Pseudorhodoplanes sinuspersici: one gene and its partner. The protein of the gene in region 1 binds, or shares a complex with, the protein of each later gene. Links are inferred from orthologs where the notes say so. Each region holds a gene or a part of one and is shown on either strand. Other genes may lie near its edges. The genes, in order: tsaB and tsaD.

Region 1 (9,671 bases):
CCAATCGGTAACCAACGCCACTTACGAAACAGTTAAATTTGCGCCATTTTGAGGCATTTTCCGCCGCGCTGACGATAACGAATTGTTGAGACTTGCGGCCGCACACCTCTCACAACAATCCGTTCTCCTGCGCCAGCGCCTTCAACGACACCGCCGGACGCGCGCCCATATGCTGGATCACTTCGGCAGCAGCGAGCGCGCCAAGCTTACCGCAAGCAACGTGATCGCGGCCATGGGCAAGGCCGAACAGAAAGCCCGCAGCAAACAAGTCGCCCGCGCCCGTGGTGTCGATCACGTTTTCGACTGGCGCCGCCGGCACAGCCTTGGTGCCATCCTTGCTGACGACAACACAACCCTTCTCGCTCCGCGTCACGACAGCAAGCTTCGCATCTTTCTGCAGGACCGAGACAGCCGTATCGAAATCAGCGGTCTCGTAAAGGCTCTTCAACTCGGCTTCATTGGCGAAGATGAGATCGACGGTGTTGTCGCGCATCAGCTTCAGGAATTCATCGCGATAACGCCCAACGCAAAATGCGTCCGACAAGGTCAGCGCCACCATACGGCCGGCATCATGCGCCGCTTTCGACGCCTTGATGAATGCCTCTTTCGCATGAGGCGGATCCCAGAGATAGCCTTCGAGATAGGTGATGGCGGCATCGCCGATCTGTTTCGGATCGATATCGGCCGGCGTGAGATTCTGCGCGGCGCCGAGATAGGTATTCATCGTGCGCTCGCCATCCGGCGTGACCATGATGTAGCAGCACGCCGTCGCGGGACCGTCAGCGGCGTGCGGCGTATCAAAGCCGACGCCCAATGCGCGGATGTCGTGCGCGAATACCTGACCGAGATTGTCGTTACGCGTCTTGCCGACAAAGGCCGCCTTCGCGCCGAAGCTCGCAACACCGGCAATCGTATTGGCGGCCGAACCGCCCGAGCTTTCGGTCGCCGGGCCCATCGCGTCATAAATGCTCTTTGCCCGGCTCTCGTCGATCAGGGCCATGCCCCCTTTCTGCATGTTTTGCTTGATCAGAAAGTCGTCCTCGGCGCGCGCAATCACGTCGACAATGGCATTGCCGATTCCGAGAACATCGTAGCGGGGAGAGGTCATTCGTGGGTCCTTGGTTGCAAGTCCTTGGGTTGCAAGGCGGCGCACTATAGCCATGCGAGACAGCGTGGCAAATACGGCGGGTTTCTTTTGGAAAAAAGTCGAGAGTGGGAACGCTATTGCCCACGATGGGCATCGTATTTGACGTCGGTCAGGACGCGCAGGCCGCTGCCCGTTCCCTCAACAAAGCGCGCTCGCGCTCATTGCGGGTCAATAATGCGGCACGCTCGAATTCTGCGCACGCCTCTGCATGCCGGCCGAGTTTGACGAGAAGGTCGCCGCGAACGCTCGGCAGCAGGTGGTAGTTTTTGAGCGTGACCTCGCCGACGAGCGCATCGGCAATCTCAAGCCCCGCCGCCGGACCAAACGCCATGCCCACCGCAACGGCGCGATTCAGCTCGACAACGGGCGACGGCGAGACCTGCGCAAGCACGCGGTAGAGCGCCGCAATCTGCTTCCAGTCCGTGTCTTCTGCTTTTCGCGCCCGCGCGTGACAAGCCGCGATGGCGGCTTGCAGCGTATAAGGACCAGGAGGCGCGGCCGTCATTTCGGCACGCGCCAAAGCCGCAAGACCACGCCGGATCAGAAGCTGGTCCCAACGCGAACGATCCTGATCGAGTAGCAGGATCGGATCGCCTGTCGGCCCGGTGCGGGCGGCAAAGCGCGACGACTGGATTTCGAGGAGCGCGACAAGACCGTGCACTTCCGGTTCGCCGGACGCGAGCCCGGCAAGAATGCGCCCGAGGCGCAAGGCTTCCTCACACAGTTGCGGCCGTATCCAATCAGCGCCGCTGGTTGCCGAATAGCCCTCGTTGAAAATCAGGTAGATCACGCCGAGTACGGCCAACAATCGTCCGCTCCGATCATCGCCATGCGGCACTTCGAAGGGGACGCGCGCCTCAATCAGCGTGCGCTTGGCGCGGACGATCCGCTGCGCGATGGTTGGCTCCGCCACGAGAAAGGCGCGGGCGATTTCATCGGTCGTCAGACCACCCAGCAATCGCAAAGTCAGCGCAACCTGCGCTTCGCGTGACAACACCGGGTGACAGGCGGTGAAGATCAGACGCAGCAGATCGTCATCGATATCGTTGTCGAGTGCGGCATCGAAATCGGGAATGGCCAGTTCATCTGCTTGCAGATCGCGGCCGATGTCTTCGTGCTTGCGATCCCGCATTCTGGCGCGGCGGAAATGATCGACCGCACGCCGTTTGGCGATGGTTATCAGCCATGCGCCGGGCTTCTCAGGCACGCCATTCTTCGGCCAGGTCTCCAGCGCCGCAACAAGTGCATCCTGCGCCAGCTCTTCAGCCATCCCGACATCGCCGGTGAATCGGGCAAGGCCGGCGATCAGCTTTGCCTGTTCGATCCGCCAGATGGCGTGGATAGCCTGATGGGTGTCAGTCGCTGTCACGGCGGCCGATTCACCACCTTCAATCGGTCGGTGCAAGCGGCATTGTGCGGCACTCAAGCCGACCTAGCTTGCATTCTGTTTCTTGATCCGCTTGGCCGGTATAAGACAGCCGCTGGAACTTTAAACCCGCAATGAGGGCCACCTTTTCCATGTCCATCGCCCGAAATGTCGCGATTGTCGGCGCGGCGACGCTGGCGTCGCGCGTCCTTGGCTTCGTGCGCGATGTGGCGATTGCCGGATTGTTCGGCGCAGGCGCGCGCGCCGACGCTTTCGTCGTGGCATTTCAGTTCTCCAATCTGGTCCGTCGGCTGCTCACCGAGGGCGCACTGAATTCGGCTTTTGTGCCGCTCTATCTGCGGCGGCGCGATGAAGGCGGAGAAAAAAGTGCCGGAGCCTATGCCGGAAAGCTGATCGGCACGCTCACACTGGTGTTGCTGTGCGTTTCAGCCCTGCTAGCGCTGGCAATGCCGCTCTTGATGATCGGGCTGGCGCCCGGGTTCGGCGGTCATGATCCACGCATGACGCTCGCCGTCGAAATGGCGCGTCTGATGCTGCCTTATCTTGTCCTCGCCGGGCCTATCGCGGTGTTGATGGGTGTCCTCAACGCCAATCATCGCTATTCGACGGCGGCGGCCGCCGCCGTGATGTTCAATATCGTTATTCTCATCGCAATTGCCGTGATCGTCCTGATGAAGTGGGGTGACAGCGACCGCTCGGCGTGGCTGGTGGCAATCGCCGTGGCGCTGGCGGGTCTCTGCCAGCTTGTGCTGGTCGGCATCACGGTGCTGATCGGGCCGGAGAAGGCGACACCGCTCGGCGTTCTTCCACGCAATGACGCGCAACGTTTCGTGGCGCTGGCGATACCCGGCCTGATCGCAAGCGGGGTTCCGCAACTCACCATGATTGTCGCCGTCATGATCGCTTCAGATTGGCCGGGCGCGGTGTCGTGGTTGTATTATGCGAACCGCCTGGTGGAATTGCCGCTCGGCATTGTCGGCATCGCCATTGGCACGGTGATGACACCGGCCCTGTCGCATGCCGCGCGCGGCAAGGACCGCGAGCTTGGCCCGCGCACTATTCGGCATGGCATCGAAATGGCGCTTGGTCTCGCCTTTCCCGCTGCGATTGCTCTGATGCTACTGGCATGGCCGATCGTGCATATCCTGTTCGAACGCGGCGCTTTCACGAGCACCGACAGCTATGCCACCGCGACCATGCTTGGTTTACTTGCCATCGGCCTGCCGGGCCATGTGCTGGTAAAGGCACTGTCGCCCGTGTTTTTTGCGCATGAGGATACGCGCACGCCGATGATGGCTGCCGGCGTCGGATTGATCGCGGCTTTCTTCGGCAGCCTCGCCTTCATGCTCGCTGCCAGACCGTCTGGAATAGCTTTATCCATTGCAGCATCAGGCTGGATCAGCGCGGCCATGCTGTGGCTGCTCGCGACGCGACGCGGGCTTTTGACGATCCCCGTTTCTGCCTGGCGCCGTCTGGCCCTGATTGCGCTCTCGGCCGCCATCATGGGCGCCGTCGTTCGTCTTGTGGCGGCGCAAGCAAGCTTGTTCGCGCAAGGCGATGGCCGACTCCTTCAGATCGCCCTTCTGACGGTTGTCGTCGGGGTCGGGCTCCTCGTCTATGCAGCCTGTCTCTGGCTGTTCGACATCGTCCGCACCAGCGATTTGCGCACGACCTTCCGGCCCCGGTAGGGCCCGACGATGAATACTTGCCATGGAATACTTGCCATGACGTGGCATGGCGTGGCATTCACCCGCGCTCTATACTATTCACCGCAGAGGCCGCGATGGCGTTCAAACAACTGGTATTTTCCGGCGTCCAGCCGACGGGAAATCTGCATCTCGGCAATTACCTCGGCGCCATCACCAAATTCGTCGACCTGCAGAAGACTTTTGACTGCATTTACTGCGTCGTCGACATGCATGCGATCACGGTCTGGCAGGATCCGGACGAATTGCGACGGACGATTCGCGAGGTGACTGCAGCCTTCATCGCAAGCGGCATCGACCCGAAGAAGAACATCGTCTTCAACCAGAGCCAGGTTGCCGAGCATGCCGAGCTCGCCTGGGTGTTCAATTGCGTTGCGCGTATGGGCTGGCTGAATCGCATGACGCAATTCAAGGAAAAGGCCGGCAAGGATCGCGAAAATGTCTCGGTCGGACTGTTCGCCTATCCGAGCCTGATGGCGGCTGACATTTTGATCTATCGCGCGACCCATGTCCCGGTCGGCGAGGATCAGAAGCAGCACCTCGAATTGTCGCGCGACATCGCACAGAAATTCAACAACGACTTCGGCGCACAGATTGCGAAATACGGCTTTGGCGACATGTTCTTCCCGCTGCCGGAGCCAGTGATTCAAGGTCCAGCCACGCGCGTCATGTCGCTGCGCGACGGCTCGAAGAAAATGTCAAAATCCGATGCGTCGGAATATTCGCGCATCAACTTGACGGACGATGCCGACACGATCGCGCAGAAAATCCGCAAGGCAAAGACAGATCCGGAACCGCTGCCAAGCGAAGAGAAAGGTCTCGAAACGCGGCCTGAAGCGGACAATCTCGTCGGCATCTACGCGGCGCTGAAAGACATCAGCAAGACCGAAGTGCTGCGCGAATTCGGTGGCGCGCAATTCTCGTCGTTCAAAACGGCACTTGTCGATCTCGCGGTCGAAAAGCTCGGGCCGATCGGCGGCGAGATGAAACGTCTGGTCGCCGATCCGGCTTATATCGATCAGGTTCTGGGCGATGGCTCCGATCGCGCGCGCGCGATCGCGGCGGAGACGATGAAATCCGTCAAGGATATTGTTGGATTCGTGCGACGCTGACCGTCGCTGCAATTCGAATGTCAAGTCCGACATTGTCTTGTGACCATCGCACTTGCCGTGGCACCATCGGTCGCGCTACGTCGTGCGCGCGACCAGCGCTAGGCCGTTATTCAGGGGAAGGTCGATGAGCCGCAAACGCCGCTCTTATGAATCCGGCCATAAGCCGAAATATCTCGTCATCGTGGACGACACGCCGGAAGGCGACCGCGCAATTTATTATGCGAGCCGTCGCGTTTCGCGCGTCGGCGCCAGCATGATCATGCTGCGCGTGGTCGATATCGAGGACCGCAACCAGCAATGGCTTGGCGTTGCCGACATCATGCGCGCCGAAGCGCACGAGGAAGCCAACGCCGCGCTCGATCGCGCCTCCGGACGCGCCAATGGCGTGGCCGGCATCACGCCGGAACGGGTGGTGCGTGAAGGCAAATGGATCGAGCAGATTTTGCAGTTGATCGACGAGGATGAGGACATCGCCAATCTGGTCCTGGCCGCAGGCACCGGGTCCGAGGGGCCCGGGCCGCTGATTTCCGCTATCGGCCGGACCACCCTCGATTTGCCAATCCCGGTGACCGTCGTGCCCGGCCATCTCACCGATGACGAGCTGGATGCGCTGACCTAGGGATTGGGGAGCATCGCGTGGCGCGACGCCGGTTCCGCATTTTCCGGCACGTTATGCTCCCGGTTGACCTTGGCCAATAAAGCGCCACTTATAGGGGTGCCCGTGGCGAGTGCGCCCGACGCGATCCTTTCAAAGCCGAGAGCTAAGCCGATGTTCATCCAGACCGAAGCCACGCCGAACCCGGCGACCCTGAAGTTCCTCCCGGGCCGTACCGTGCTCGACGGCACTCTGGAAATGACCAACCGCGAACAGGCGGCGAAATCGCCGCTGGCCGAGAAGCTGTTTGATATTCCCAATATCAGCGGCGTGTTTTTCGGCTCGGACTTTATCACCGTGACCAAGGCCGCCGGCGAATGGCAGCAGCTCAAGCCGCTTATCCTCGGCGCGATCATGGAGCATTACATGTCCGGCGCACCGCTCCTGCGGGATGGCGCCGACACAGGCGGCGCGGACGAAGACGAATTTTTTGATGCTGCCGACGAAGAGACGGTGAATACGATCAAGGAATTGATCGAGACGCGTGTTCGTCCGGCCGTCGCCAATGACGGCGGCGATATCACCTTCCGCGGTTTCAAGGACGGTGTCGTTTTTCTGTCCATGAAGGGCGCCTGCTCGGGCTGCCCCTCCTCTACGGCAACGCTGCGGCATGGCATCCAGAACCTGCTGCGGCACTTCGTGCCGGATGTCACTGAGGTTCGTCCGGTCTAAACCGCCCCCTCCACGCTTTCTTGCATCTTTGTCGTTCCGCGAAGGCGGAGACCCATACACGGCACTGCCATATGGGCCTGCCTTCGCGAGAACGGCTATACGATGTATGACATCCGCATGCTCGTTCTTGCCATCGACACAGCATTAGAAGCCTGCTCGGCCGCGATCTTCGATTCCGTGCAGGGCATTGTGATCGCCAGCGATACGCAGATCATGACCCGCGGTCATGCCGAAGCGCTGATGCCGCTCGTGGCCGGCGTGATGGAGCAAAGTAAGATGGCATTCGCCGATCTTGACCGCCTTGCCGTGACCGTCGGGCCCGGCAGCTTTACCGGTCTTCGTGTCGGCATTGCCGCAGCCCGCGGATTGGGGCTGGCGACGAAGAAGCCGGTGATCGGCGTCACCACACTTTCCGCATTGGCAGCACCCTACATTGCCACCGACCCGGCAACACCGGTCGCAGCCGCGATCGACGGTCGCCACCGGCATATTTATCTGCAGCTCTACGGCGCTGGCGGCCATGTGTTGCTGTCGCCACGGATCGTGCCTGTTGCCGAAGCCGTGCATGCCGCCGCCGGCGCTTCGGCGCGGCTTGTGGGCTCAGGCGCGGCCATGATGGCCGAGATCTGGCCCAATCAAGAGAAGCCGCCGCAGATCGACGAGCGGCGCGCACCCGATATCGATTGGGTGGCAAGGCTCGGTGCTATCGCCGCGCAACAAGATGCACCGCCAAAGCCGCTGTACCTGCGCCCACCCGACGCCCACCCGCAAACATCAGCAAAACTGCCGCGCCGATGAAATGGCTGTTTGAATTACTCTCGCCGGCCCGGCCGCCGGTTATATCCGATGCCGCGACACGCGACGCCTCAGCCATTGCAAGGCTGCATGCGGCTTCATTTCAACGTGGATGGAGTGAAGACGAAATCGAGCACATGCTGCTCGACCGGAATGTGGTCGCGCATCGCGCCACGATCGGAAAGAATTTCGCCGGCTTTATCATCTCGCGCATGGCGGCGGACGAAGCCGAAATTCTATCCATCGCGGTGTCATCGTCCTATCGCGGCCGCAATATTGCGCGCACGATATTGCGGCACCATCTCGGGCGTCTGGCGGCCTTCGGTGTGCGGACCGTGTTTCTGGAAGTCGATGAAGGCAACGTGTCGGCCCTGCGGCTTTATCGCCGTGCGGGATTTGTGGAAGTTGGGCGCAGAGACGGCTATTACCCAAGCACATCGGGGCGGCCGACAAGCGCATTGGTGTTGCGGCGCGATCTCGCCTGATGGACGGGCGATGGCCCTGCTTCTAAAATGGGCCGACAAGCGGAGATGGATGTGGCCTTAAAGGCAGCCAACTTGAAGAACCCGACCAGCATCGAGGCGCGCTGCGCCGAAAAGGGAATGCGCATGACCGAACAGCGGCGCACCATTGCCCGCGTGCTCAACGATGCCGACGATCACCCCGATGTCGAGGAATTATATCGCCGCTGCGCCAAGATCGACGACCGTATTTCAATTTCGACCGTATATCGGACGGTGAAGCTGTTTGAGGATTCCGGGATCATCGAGCGCCACGATTTCCGCGAGGGACGGGCGCGTTTCGAGCAAATTTCGGACGTCCATCATGACCACCTGATCAACCTGCGGACCGGCGAGGTCATCGAATTCCAGTCCGAGGAGATCGAGCGGCTGCAGGCGGAGGTAGCACGGAAGCTGGGCTACAAGCTGATCGACCACCGCCTGGAACTTTATGCCGTGCCGCTGGACGACGAGAAGAAGAACTGAGGATGAATTTCGGTAATTAAATACCGAATTCGCCCTCCAAAATCTTGAAGCTGGAAAATTTCGGCCTATTTCGCCCAAGGATTGGCCCCGCAAGGGTTTATCCTGAGCGGTCGCATTCCTTTTTGGCCGATTTGGCTGTAAAGATGGGTCTAGGAACCCCGGTATGTCTGTCGTATTTGCACTGAAGGATCAGGACCGTTGACGCATTCCGCGCCGACAGCGCCCCATCACGCGGCATGACCGGACCCCGCAAGCTCTACATCAAGTCCTACGGCTGTCAGATGAACGCCTACGACTCGCTTCGTATGGCGGACATGCTGGCCCCGGAGGGATTCAGCGAGACGAATGACGCGAATGATGCCGATCTCGTCGTGCTGAACACCTGCCATATCCGCGAGAAAGCCGCCGAAAAGGTTTATTCCGAGATCGGCCGCCTGCGGATGATGAAGGACGAGGCCGCCAGCGCCGGCCGCAAGGTCACTATCGCGGTGGCCGGTTGTGTGGCCCAAGCTGAAGGCGCCGAGATTATGCGGCGTGCGCCGGCTGTTGATCTGGTCGTCGGGCCGCAGAGTTACCATCGCCTGCCACGTCTATTGGAACAGGCAGCGCGCGGCGAACGGCCGGTCGAAACCGAATTTCCGGCAGAAGACAAATTCGATTTTCTCAAAAATCCGACGCGCGAAAAAATCCGTGCGCGCGGCGTCAGCGCGTTCCTGACAATCCAGGAAGGATGCGACAAATTCTGCACCTTCTGCGTAGTGCCCTATACGCGCGGCGCCGAAGTTTCCCGGCCGGTGGCAAAAATCCTGGCTGAAGCGTTGCGGCTTGCCGATGCCGGCATTCGCGAAATCACGGTGATCGGCCAGAACGTCAATGCCTATCACGGCGACGGACCGGATGGTCAGACCTGGACCCTGGCGCGGCTGCTGCGGCGATTGGCCGATATCCCGGGCATCGACCGTCTGCGCTACACGACAAGTCACCCGCGCGATGTCGATGACAGCCTTATTGCCATGCATCGCGATCTGCCGGAATTGATGCCGCAACTCCATCTGCCGGTGCAGTCGGGCTCCAATCGCATACTCGATGCGATGAATCGGCGACATACCCGTGACGATTATCTTCGTGTCGTCGACCGGCTGCGCAGCGCGCAACCAGCAATGGCCTTCACATCGGATTTCATCGTCGGTTTTCCCGGCGAAACCGATGCC
Region 2 (9,764 bases), 170 kb from region 1 along the record:
CCGCTGCAGGGTAGCGTAACGCTCGATGCCAATCTCAATCCTGGCGATGCTCAGCACATCATTCGCGCGCGGGTGAACGGAGCCTCAAAGGACGTCGTCACCGGCATCCCAGCCATCGATGGCCTGCTCGGCGGCAATGCGACACTTGCGGGTGGCGTTGCCTATGGCGCGGAAGGGGCAGTGGCGGTGGATAAACTGACGCTCAACGCGATCGGTCTCAGTCTGAGCATGAATGGGCGCATCGATCGCAAGGTCGCCGACCTTTCCACCCGCGCAACGCTGCCAGACCTCAAGCGCGTCGATCCCCGCCTTGAAGGACGCGCCGAAGCGGAGGCGACATTCGAAGGCAATCTCACGGCCCTTGCTGCGAAGATGCGCCTGACGGTGCCGAAAGGCCGCGCAATGGGCGAGGCCCTGGAAGCGCTTACGCTGCATCTCGATGTGCGCGACCTCACCGGCCGCCCCGGCGCAGATGCGCGGCTTACCGGCCGCATCGGCGGCAAACCTGCGAACGGCACTGGCAGCTTCTCCAGTGCCACTGGCAACAGCAGTGCGCCGCACGCTTTCGATGTTGCGATCGGCTCTGTGGCGGCGAAGGGCAACGTCAATGTCAGCGCGGAGGGATTGCTCGACGGAAAGATCGCGTTCGACGCCCGCGATCTTTCCGATCTCTCGGCTCTTGCTTTGACCGAACTCACGGGCACCGTGAAGGCCGATCTCGGCTTCACGGTCAAAGACGGCAAGCAGCACATCGCCGTCAACGCGGTGGCCAGCAAGCTGCGCGCGGCGGGGACTACACTCAATGCCACGCGCATGGATGTCTCCATTGTCGATCCGGCCGGTGCACCGACGCTCAATGGCAAGATGGAGTTGACCGGCCTCTCCGCTGACGCTCTGCGTGTCGACAAGGCGACGCTTATCGCGAACGGTGGCGACGACGGCGCGACCACGCTCAAGCTCGACACCACAGCGCAAGGCGCCGTGCTCACCGCATCGGCGCGGCTCAACGTGAGTGCGGCGACGACCGCCATACGGCTCGACACCTTCCGCGTCACCAAAGGCCGTACCAATCTTGCCTTGTCGGCACCGGCAACCTTCACCCACGAGAGCGGCGCCCTGGTCATCGATCGTCTTGCGCTTGTCACCGGTGGCGGCAGCGCCACGGTGCGCGGCAAAGCGGGCGAGACTCTCGATCTCGACGTGGATCTGCGCAACCTGCCGCTCGCACTCGCCGCGCTTGCCGATCCCAAGCTCGATCTGTCGGGTACGCTAAGTGGCAAGGCGAAGGTCTCCGGTCCAGCAGCCACACCGAACGGCAGCTACGATCTCACCATCTCCCGCATCAGCATGCCGGATCTCGCACGCTCGGGGGTCGGACCTCTGGATGTCAAAGCCAAGGGCGCGCTGAACGCCGGCCGCGTCGGACTCGATATCGGCGTTTCCGGGCCTTCGTTGTCGGGCGTCTCAGTGACCGGCTCGGTACCGATGGGCGCCGGGGCCATGGATGTGAATGTGAAAGGCAGCGTTGCGCTTGGCATCGCCAATGCCATGCTCGCCACGTCGGGCGCTCGCGCTTCGGGCCATGCGATCATCGACGCCAAGATCCAGGGTACGTTTGCTGAACCGCGGGCCGGCGGCACTGTGCGCATTGCCGGAGCCCGCTTCGACGACACTGTCAACGGGGTGACGCTGGACAAGATCGAAGGCGTGATCACGGGGACCGATCGCTCGGTGACGATCACATCTCTCAACGCGCGCACGCAGAATGGCGGCAGCGTCGCGGTGAAGGGCAATGTCGGGCTCGATCCCGCCAGCGGCTTTCCCGGCAAGATGGACATCACGCTGCAGAATGCGGGGCTGGTCTCCAGCGAACTGATGCGGCTCGTCGCCGACGGCCAGCTTGCCCTGTCGGGCAACTTCGCAAGCCGGCCTCGCGTGACGGGACGCTTCGACGTCAGGAGCTTGGACATCAACATCCCGGACAAGCTTCCCGGCGGGGGCGACATGCTGAACGTGCGCCACGTCAATGCTGGATCGGAACAGGACGATGCCAAGCGTAAGGCAACCAAGCCACCCGCAGCGAAAAATCGCTCCAAGCCTACAGACACAGCCTTCGCGGCCGATCTCGACCTCGCCATCAACGCCGACAACAATGTGTTCGTGCGCGGCATGGGTGTGGAAGCCGAAATGGGTGGCAACCTGACCCTCAAAGGCACCAGCGTGGCGCCGGTGACGGTGGGAGCGTTCGAGATGCGGCGTGGCCGGTTCGACGTGCTCGGCCGCCGGCTCGATTTCACCCGCGGCAAAGTGGCATTCAACGGCACGACAGATCCAAACCTCGACTTCATCGCCGAGACGAAGAGTGCCGACGTCACAGCCAAGATCTTGATTTCGGGGCCCGCTTCGCAACCGCAGATCAGCTTCGCGTCGACGCCCGAGCTGCCGCAAGACGAAATTCTGGCGCGCCTGCTGTTCAACAAATCCGCCGGCTCCCTCACCGCCAGCCAGGCCGTCACGGTGGCGCAAACCGTCGCCCAGTTTTCCGGCGGTGGTCCCGGCATGTTGGAGAATGTGCGGCGCTCGCTCGGGGTCGATAGCCTGGACGTCGGCATGGATGAGGCCGGAACCGGAGGTCAGGTCGGCGTCGGCAAGCGTCTGAACGACCGGGTCTACCTCGGCGTCCGGCAGGGCACCTCGCCCGGCTCCAGCAAGGCGACGATCGACATCGACATCATCAACAATATCCGCATTCAGGGGGCGACCGGCGCCGATGGCGGCACTGAAACTGGCATCAGCGCGCAATGGGATTATTAGAGCGTGGTGCCGGCGGAGGGATTTGAACCCCCGACCACCCGCTTACGAAGCGGATGCTCTACCACTGAGCTACGCCGGCCCGACTGCAATGCGGCAAGGCAATCCTGATAGCGGGCCGAACCCGAATTTACAAGGCAAAGCCGCGTCCGTGCGCCGATCTCAGAACATCCGTTTCCAGGCCGGCGCGCTGGCCGGCGATTCGGGCGTCGGATCGGTCTCGTGCTCCGGATTGGCGCCCGGATCGTCGGGCACGGGGGCGATGGGGACGATGGCTTCGGCTTTGACCGGAGCCGCGTGCCGGCGTTCCCGGACGGGCTCCGCGGCGGGACGAGCCGGTTCCGGCGGCAGGGGCTCCGCCTGTGTGACAGGATCGGGCGCCGGTTCAATCAGGGGCTTCGCGTCGATGACGGGGGCCGGTGGTGTCTCGATCTCCGAGGCGGCCACCTCATCCACATAAGGCGCGGCCGAGGCGATCTCCGCCACCGGCGCCTTCCATTCGAAGGCATCGATCCGTCCGCTCACCGGCGATATCGGCAGCCAGCGGTCCGATACAAAACCATCGGCCGTCCAGGCCGGATCGCGCAGGGCGTGCACCGCCCGCGCTGTCCATTCGCGGGCGCGGCCTTCATTGGCCGATTCGGCCTGTTCGAGATCGGCCATCAGCAAGGCAACGCGCTGCGATGGCTGGGCGAGGTATGGCGCAATGGCGCGGCGCGCCTCGGGGAATTCGCGTGCGTTAATTGCGGCGCGCGCCAGCGCGAGAGCGCCTTCGATATTGCCCGGGGCGAGAGACGCCAGTTTGCGGGCGCGGTTCAGCCGGTCGAGCGCCGAATCACCAAAGCGGAGATAAACATAGGTCTCGGCAAGATCGGGATGTGGCGAGACCTGCCACGCCCGTTCGATGACGCGGGTGGCTTTGCGCAACTCGCCATTCTCGGCAAGGAAGCGCGCCGCCAATGCCGCCGCCGGGGCGAGGTCGGGCGCAAGCTTCACCGCTTCGAACACCAAGGCCTTCGCCGTTTCGCGGTCGCTATCCTCAAGCGCGAGCGCATGGGCCGTCAGCAATACGGCGCGCTGCCGCTTGAATGTGTTGCGATCGAGCGCGCCCGACGCGCGGTTGCGCTCCAGCATGTCGAGCGCGCCGGCAAAGTCGCCGCTGGCGCAACGAATTTGCAGCACCGCTTGACCAGCCCACGGCAAGGACGGCGCGATTTTCGCCGCCTCTTCCGCATAGAGCCGCGCATCGGCCATGTCATCGCGGCGTTGCGCTTCGATGAACAAACCGCGCAAGCCGAGCAGCCTCGTCGGCTCATGTTGCGTCATGGCGCGGAATGTCCGCTCGGCTTCGGCGCGATCGCCGGCGAGTTGCGCCGATTGCGCGCTCAGCAACAAAGCCAGCGGTTCGTGAGGGGCGATCTTTCGCACATCGTCGGCGTGACGTTGCGCTGTGCGCGTATCGCCCGCGCCAACGGCGATCAAGCCGCGCATGATCGCACGGCGTCCGCGTTCCTCACGCCTGTTGCGCATCGCCGCCGCGATGCGTCCGGGGCTGCGCCACAAACCGCGCAAGATCGACCAGATGACGATGCTGGCGGCAATCACCAGCAACAGAATGGCCAGCATCACCATCAGCGATGTTTCGATGCGCCAGCCAAGCCAGGTGATCGCAACCTCGCCCGGCCGGTCGGCGATCCAGGTGACACCGAGCGCAATCAGCCCGAGAACGACAAGAAAAATCGCAACGCGGATCATTGATGGTTCCGCCTCACGAGCCGGACTTGGTGAGCGCGGTCAGCGCATTCTGCGAGAGCTCGCGCGCGGCAGCGATCGCCGCGTTGCGTGCTTCGGCCTTGGCAATCCAGCTTTGCGCCGGTGCACGCGCATCCGGTGGCAGCTTTGCGAGTTCAGCCAGCGCGCCGCGGATATCGGCACTCTCGGCGCGCACTTCGATGCGCGCCTTCACATTGCCGGGATCGTCACCGGCAATGTCGCCGGCGGGACGGACGCGCACGATTTTCTCGGCATTCGCCTGCAGCCGTTCGAGGAAGGTGCCTTGTGAAGCCTCCTGGGTGCGGGCCGTTTTCCAGATCACCGGCATCAGGCTCGCGAGTTCGCGGCCGAGTGCCGCCGCGGTCGGCACGCCGCCAGCCGCAAACGGCTCAAGTGTCGTGACGGCGCGGGCATCGGCAGAGAGCGCTTTTGCCGCCGATAATTCCGTGCCGAATGGCATGCCGCTCTCGACCGCATTGCGCAACGCCATGCTCACAATGGCGAGGCGGCTGCGGACATCGTCGACCGGTTCATTGGCTCTCCGCTTCAATTCGGTTTCGCTCGAGCGCGCGGTTTGTTCGATCGCCCGTGCCGATTGCTCCAACGTGGCGATGCGGCTTGTCAGCGTATCGATTTCGGCGCGCGATTCTGCCGTGGCAGGGTTTGTCTTCTGCGCGGCTTCGGCTGCGGCGGCTGCACTGGTTGCGCGTTCGCTCGCCTGACGGGCGATGGTGGCGATTTCATCGCTGCGCTTCTCGCGTGCCGCCGCCATGTCGGTTGCGGTTTTCACCGCAGCTTCCGCCGCCGCGATGCGGGCCAGCAATTGCGTATCTGGCTGCCGCGGCGCGGCGACTGCAGCCTCCAGTTTGCTCAACCGTGTCTGCAATTCCGGATTGGACGCGAATTGCGCCGGCGCGACCGCAGCGGTAGGCCCGAACAGGCGCCCCGCGAGCCATTGCGAGGCGCCAAAGCCGATGACGAAAAATACTGCAGCCGCCGCAGCCGCCGCGGCGATGACGGGCCAGAGTGAGCCTCCACGCTTGCTGCGCGGCGTCTCCGGTGCTGCATTTTCCTGATTCCAAGCTTCGTTGGGCGGCGGTATGTCTTCGGTTTCCCGCGCCGGCGGTACTTCTGTCTCAGGCGCGCTCGTTTCCGATGTGAACTCGCCCGCCTTCAGATCGATCGTGGCCGGACGTTTCGACCGTGGATCGGCTGCGCCTTCAGGTTTCATGGTTTTGTCATCCGTCATGGGCGCAGGTCTCCGGTCGCGAGACGAAAGACAGCCTTGAATCAGGCGGTCTGGGCATCTCTCGATAATAGACGTGATATATTGCAGCAACCAGACGTCAGGCTTCGTTAAAAATCAGGATTAAGAGATCAATTCCAGCATCGCCGCCTCATCAGGGCGAGCGGCAACGGCAATTTGCGTGGCGCCGATGTCCGACAAAGGCTCGGACGCGCGCCTTGAGAGACAAAAATGCTTCAAGCCGGCGGCGGCTGCCGTAACATTGCTTTCGCGCGCGCAGGCGACGAAGATTTCAGTGCTGCGCCGTGAATAATGCAGGACGCCGTCGAAACGTCCGGATCTTAATCCGTCGTTAATCTCGGTTGCGAAATGCGCAGCAGCCTTGGCGCGATAGATGACCACAATCTCCAGCCGCAAACCGGCTGGCGCAAGCTCGGCCGCCATATCGCGCGCGCGGTCATCGCCTGCGAGATACAGGAGTGGCTCAGCGTCGCTGGCCACGTGCTGCAGAATGACTTTGGCGAGATCACCGCCGTCGCCATTGGCCGACACGACATCATTGAAGCCCGCGCGTTTTGCCGCCGCCGCTGTCTGCGCGCCGACGGCAAAGCATCGCAACGATGCGAGCCTATCGTGCTGCGGATGCTCCGCGATGGCTCGCGCTGCGTTGCCGCTTGTCATCAACACGGCAGACCAGGGGCCTGCGCCGATCGATACATCAGGGATGTGCTCGATCTCCAGCATTGGCGCGAAGGCGACCTCATGCCCGCGTGCGCGTAAAGCCGCCGCTGTGCGTTCGGCTTCGAAGACCGGCCGTGTCAGCAACAGCCGCAACGGCCTTACTCCTGCACGAAGAAGTCAGCGCCGCCCCGCGCCTTTAATTCCCGGCCGGCATCGTCGCCAAGGTGCACAGCATCCGCAATCGGACCTTGCCGCGTTGTTTCGTGCACTTCGCTGCCGTCGGCGCGCAGGATCATGCCGCGGAAATGGATTTCAGCGCCGCTGATGGTTGCGAGACCCGCAATGGGTGTGCGGCATGAGCCATCGAGCGCCGACAGAAACGCGCGCTCGGTCTCAAGCGCGATCAATGTATCGCGATGGCCGATGGCGGCGATGAGCTCGTGTGTTCGGGGATCATTCTCCCGTGCCTCGATGCCGATGGCGCCTTGTCCGATCGCCGGCGGAAAAGCATCCAGTGGCAGAATGGCCGTTGCTTCGTGCTCAAGGCCAAGACGCTTGAGTCCGGCCAGTGCCAGCAATGTCGCATCGACTTCGCCTTCTTCCAGCTTGCGCAGCCGTGTCTGCACATTGCCGCGAAACACCGTCACGCGAAGATCGGGACGCAGCCGCTTCACCAGCGCCTGACGCCGCAGTGAGGCCGAGCCGACCAGCGCGCCTTGCGGCAGATCGGCAATCGACGATGCCTTGCGGCTAATGAAGACGTCGCGGACATCCTCGCGCTCGAGGCAGGCGATCAACGCAAGGCCGTCCGGTAACCAGGTCGGCATGTCCTTCGAGGAATGCACGGCAATATCGACCGCGTTGTCGAGCAAAGCCTCCTCGATCTCCTTGGTGAACAAGCCCTTGCCGCCGGCTTCGGAGAGCGGCCGGTCGGTGATCTTGTCGCCCGTCGTCTTGATGACATGAATCTCGATGGCGTCCGGCGCACAGCCGTGTACGGCAGCCAGCCGGTCGCGAACGGTATAAGCCTGCGCCAGCGCCAGCGGCGAGCCGCGCGTGCCGATCCGCAATAAAACCCCGGAAGATGCCGATTGCACCGTCGAACCTCGTAATGCTACCCCGGACACATATTCAGTGAACCGGCGGCTGGCCATAGGGCCGCTTTCCGGCCAAGAAAGCAACTTGAAAGCAGTCTGAAAGCACCACGTAAAAAGGCGCCCGATGATCGTTCTCGGCATCGAGACAACATGCGACGAAACCGCCGCCGCCATCGTTTCGCGGGATGCGGACGGCCGCGGCCAGATCCTATCCAACGTCGTCCTGTCGCAGACCGATGAGCATGCCGCGTTCGGTGGTGTGGTGCCAGAGATCGCTGCGCGCGCGCATGTCGAAGTGCTCGATCTCCTGATCGCCCGGGCGCTGGATGAGGCGCAATGCGATCTGTCCGCCGTTGACGGGATTGCCGCGGCCGCCGGGCCGGGCCTGATTGGCGGCGTCATCGTCGGGCTTACGACGGCGAAAGCGTTGGCGCTCGTCAATCGCACGCCGCTGATCGCGGTGAATCATCTCGAAGCGCATGCGCTCACCGCGCGGCTGACCGATGGCGTCGATTTCCCCTATTGCCTGTTCCTTGCATCCGGTGGTCATACCCAGATCGTCGCGGTGCGCGGCGTCGGCGATTACGTTCTGCTCGGCAACACGATGGACGATGCGATTGGCGAAGCTTTCGACAAGACCGCGAAGCTGCTCGGTCTGCCCTATCCCGGCGGACCGCAAGTCGAGCAGGAAGCAAAGCGCGGCGATCCGAACCGTTTCGCGCTGCCGCGGCCGCTGCACGGGCGGCGCGAGCCTGATTTTTCCTTGTCGGGTTTGAAGACCGCCCTGCGCGTCGAAGCCGAACGCATTGCGCCGATCAATGATCGCGACGTGGCCGATCTTTGCGCTTCATTCCAGCAGGCGATTGTCGATCTGATCTACGACCGGTTGCGGATGGGCCTTCGCGTTTTCGCCGAACGTTATGGTGTGCCGAATGCCCTTGTGGCGGCCGGCGGCGTTGCCGCCAATCAGGCGGTGCGCGGCGTATTGCAACGCTTGGCGACACAAGCCGGCATTCAATTGGTTGTGCCGCCGCCGGCTTTGTGCACCGACAACGGCGCGATGATCGCCTGGGCCGGCGCTGAACGGTTGGCGGCAGGGCTGACGGATCAGCTCGACGTCGCGCCGCGCGCCCGCTGGCCGCTTGAGCAGGTGGCCGGGTCGCATGTCGATGTCAGAACGCAAGGCTGAATGCGCATGAGCTATCAGCGCATCTCGGTGATCGGTGGTGGAAGCTGGGGCATCGCACTTGCAAGCGCCGCAAAACGCGCCGGCCGCGATGTTATCTTATGGACGCGCAGCCAACAGGACGCCGACATCCTCGATCGTAAACGTGAAAGTTCGCGGTTACCGGGGGCGACCATCGACAGCGATATTGCGATCACCGCCGATCTCACCAAAGCTGCGCAATGCGATGCCATGCTGCTCGTCGTTCCGGCGCAAGCCTTGCGCGAAGTCGCTTTGTCGCTTGCCCCCGTGATCGCGCCTGACACACCGGTCCTCGCCTGCGCCAAGGGCATCGAACGCGGCACGCGCAAATTCATGACCGAGGTCATTGTCGAAACGGCGCCCAAGGCTGCACCGGGAATCCTGTCCGGTCCGAGCTTTGCCTCCGATGTGGTGCGTGGATTGCCGACCGCGGTCACGCTGGCCGCGCGTGATGAGAAGACGGCCTCGGCGCTCGCCCATGCGCTCGGTTCGGCGACGTTTCGCCCTTATCACTCGACCGATCTGCGCGGCGTCGAGATCGGCGGCGCAGCCAAGAACGTTCTGGCGATTGCGGCCGGCATCGTATCGGGCCGAGGGCTTGGCGCCAGCGCCGCCGCGGCACTGACGACGCGCGGCTTCGCGGAGCTGACGCGGTTCGGACGGGCGCTCGGCGCAAAGCCCGAAACGCTGACCGGTCTGTCCGGTCTCGGCGATCTCATCCTCACCTGCTCGACGCCGCAATCGCGCAATTTCTCGCTCGGCCTTGCGCTCGGCCAGGGACTTTCGCCGCTCGAAGCGATCGCCAAGACCAGTCTGGCCGAAGGCGTGTATACGGCGGCGGTTCTCAATGACATGGCGCGCGAGCACAATGTCGATATGCCGATCGTCGCCGCCGTTGCCGATGTGGTCGAAGGGCAGGCGAGCGTCGACGAAGCGATCAGCCGATTGC

Evidence for each region.
Region 2: the proteins of tsaB (region 1) and tsaD are in contact, whole or in part, in a solved structure (PDB 4WQ4), measured with the Escherichia coli proteins. The link is inferred for Pseudorhodoplanes sinuspersici from one-to-one orthologs.

Annotation. Positions count from the first base shown.
Region 1 is NZ_CP021112.1:1,882,339-1,892,009, reverse strand. What follows is about bases 5,892-8,636. They hold tsaB (tRNA (adenosine(37)-N6)-threonylcarbamoyltransferase complex dimerization subunit type 1 TsaB), read left to right. Parts: upstream 5,892-6,796; coding sequence 6,797-7,477; downstream 7,478-8,636. Other genes in these bases: CAK95_RS09230 (Fur family transcriptional regulator), read left to right, coding at 8,005-8,460; rimI (ribosomal protein S18-alanine N-acetyltransferase), read left to right, coding at 7,474-7,959; CAK95_RS09245 (NifU family protein), read left to right, coding at 6,122-6,679; CAK95_RS09250 (universal stress protein), read left to right, coding at 5,892-5,971. Outside these bases: CAK95_RS09270 (adenosine kinase), read right to left, coding at 110-1,108; CAK95_RS09265 (RNA polymerase sigma factor), read right to left, coding at 1,257-2,516; murein biosynthesis integral membrane protein MurJ, read left to right, coding at 2,666-4,222; trpS (tryptophan--tRNA ligase), read left to right, coding at 4,318-5,352; more of CAK95_RS09250, read left to right, coding at 5,477-5,891; tRNA (N6-isopentenyl adenosine(37)-C2)-methylthiotransferase MiaB, read left to right, coding at 8,697-9,671. UniProt on the Escherichia coli protein: Required for the formation of a threonylcarbamoyl group on adenosine at position 37 (t(6)A37) in tRNAs that read codons beginning with adenine.
Region 2 is NZ_CP021112.1:1,709,297-1,719,060, forward strand. The notes cover bases 6,927-9,764. They hold tsaD (tRNA (adenosine(37)-N6)-threonylcarbamoyltransferase complex transferase subunit TsaD), read left to right. Parts: upstream 6,927-7,732; coding sequence 7,733-8,797; downstream 8,798-9,764. Other genes in these bases: hemC (hydroxymethylbilane synthase), read right to left, coding at 6,927-7,665; CAK95_RS08455 (NAD(P)H-dependent glycerol-3-phosphate dehydrogenase), read left to right, coding at 8,798-9,764. In the rest of the region: CAK95_RS08420 (translocation/assembly module TamB domain-containing protein), read left to right, coding at 1-2,814; CAK95_RS08430 (heme biosynthesis protein HemY), read right to left, coding at 2,974-4,566; CAK95_RS08435 (COG4223 family protein), read right to left, coding at 4,580-5,833; CAK95_RS08440 (uroporphyrinogen-III synthase), read right to left, coding at 5,954-6,664; more of hemC, read right to left, coding at 6,670-6,926.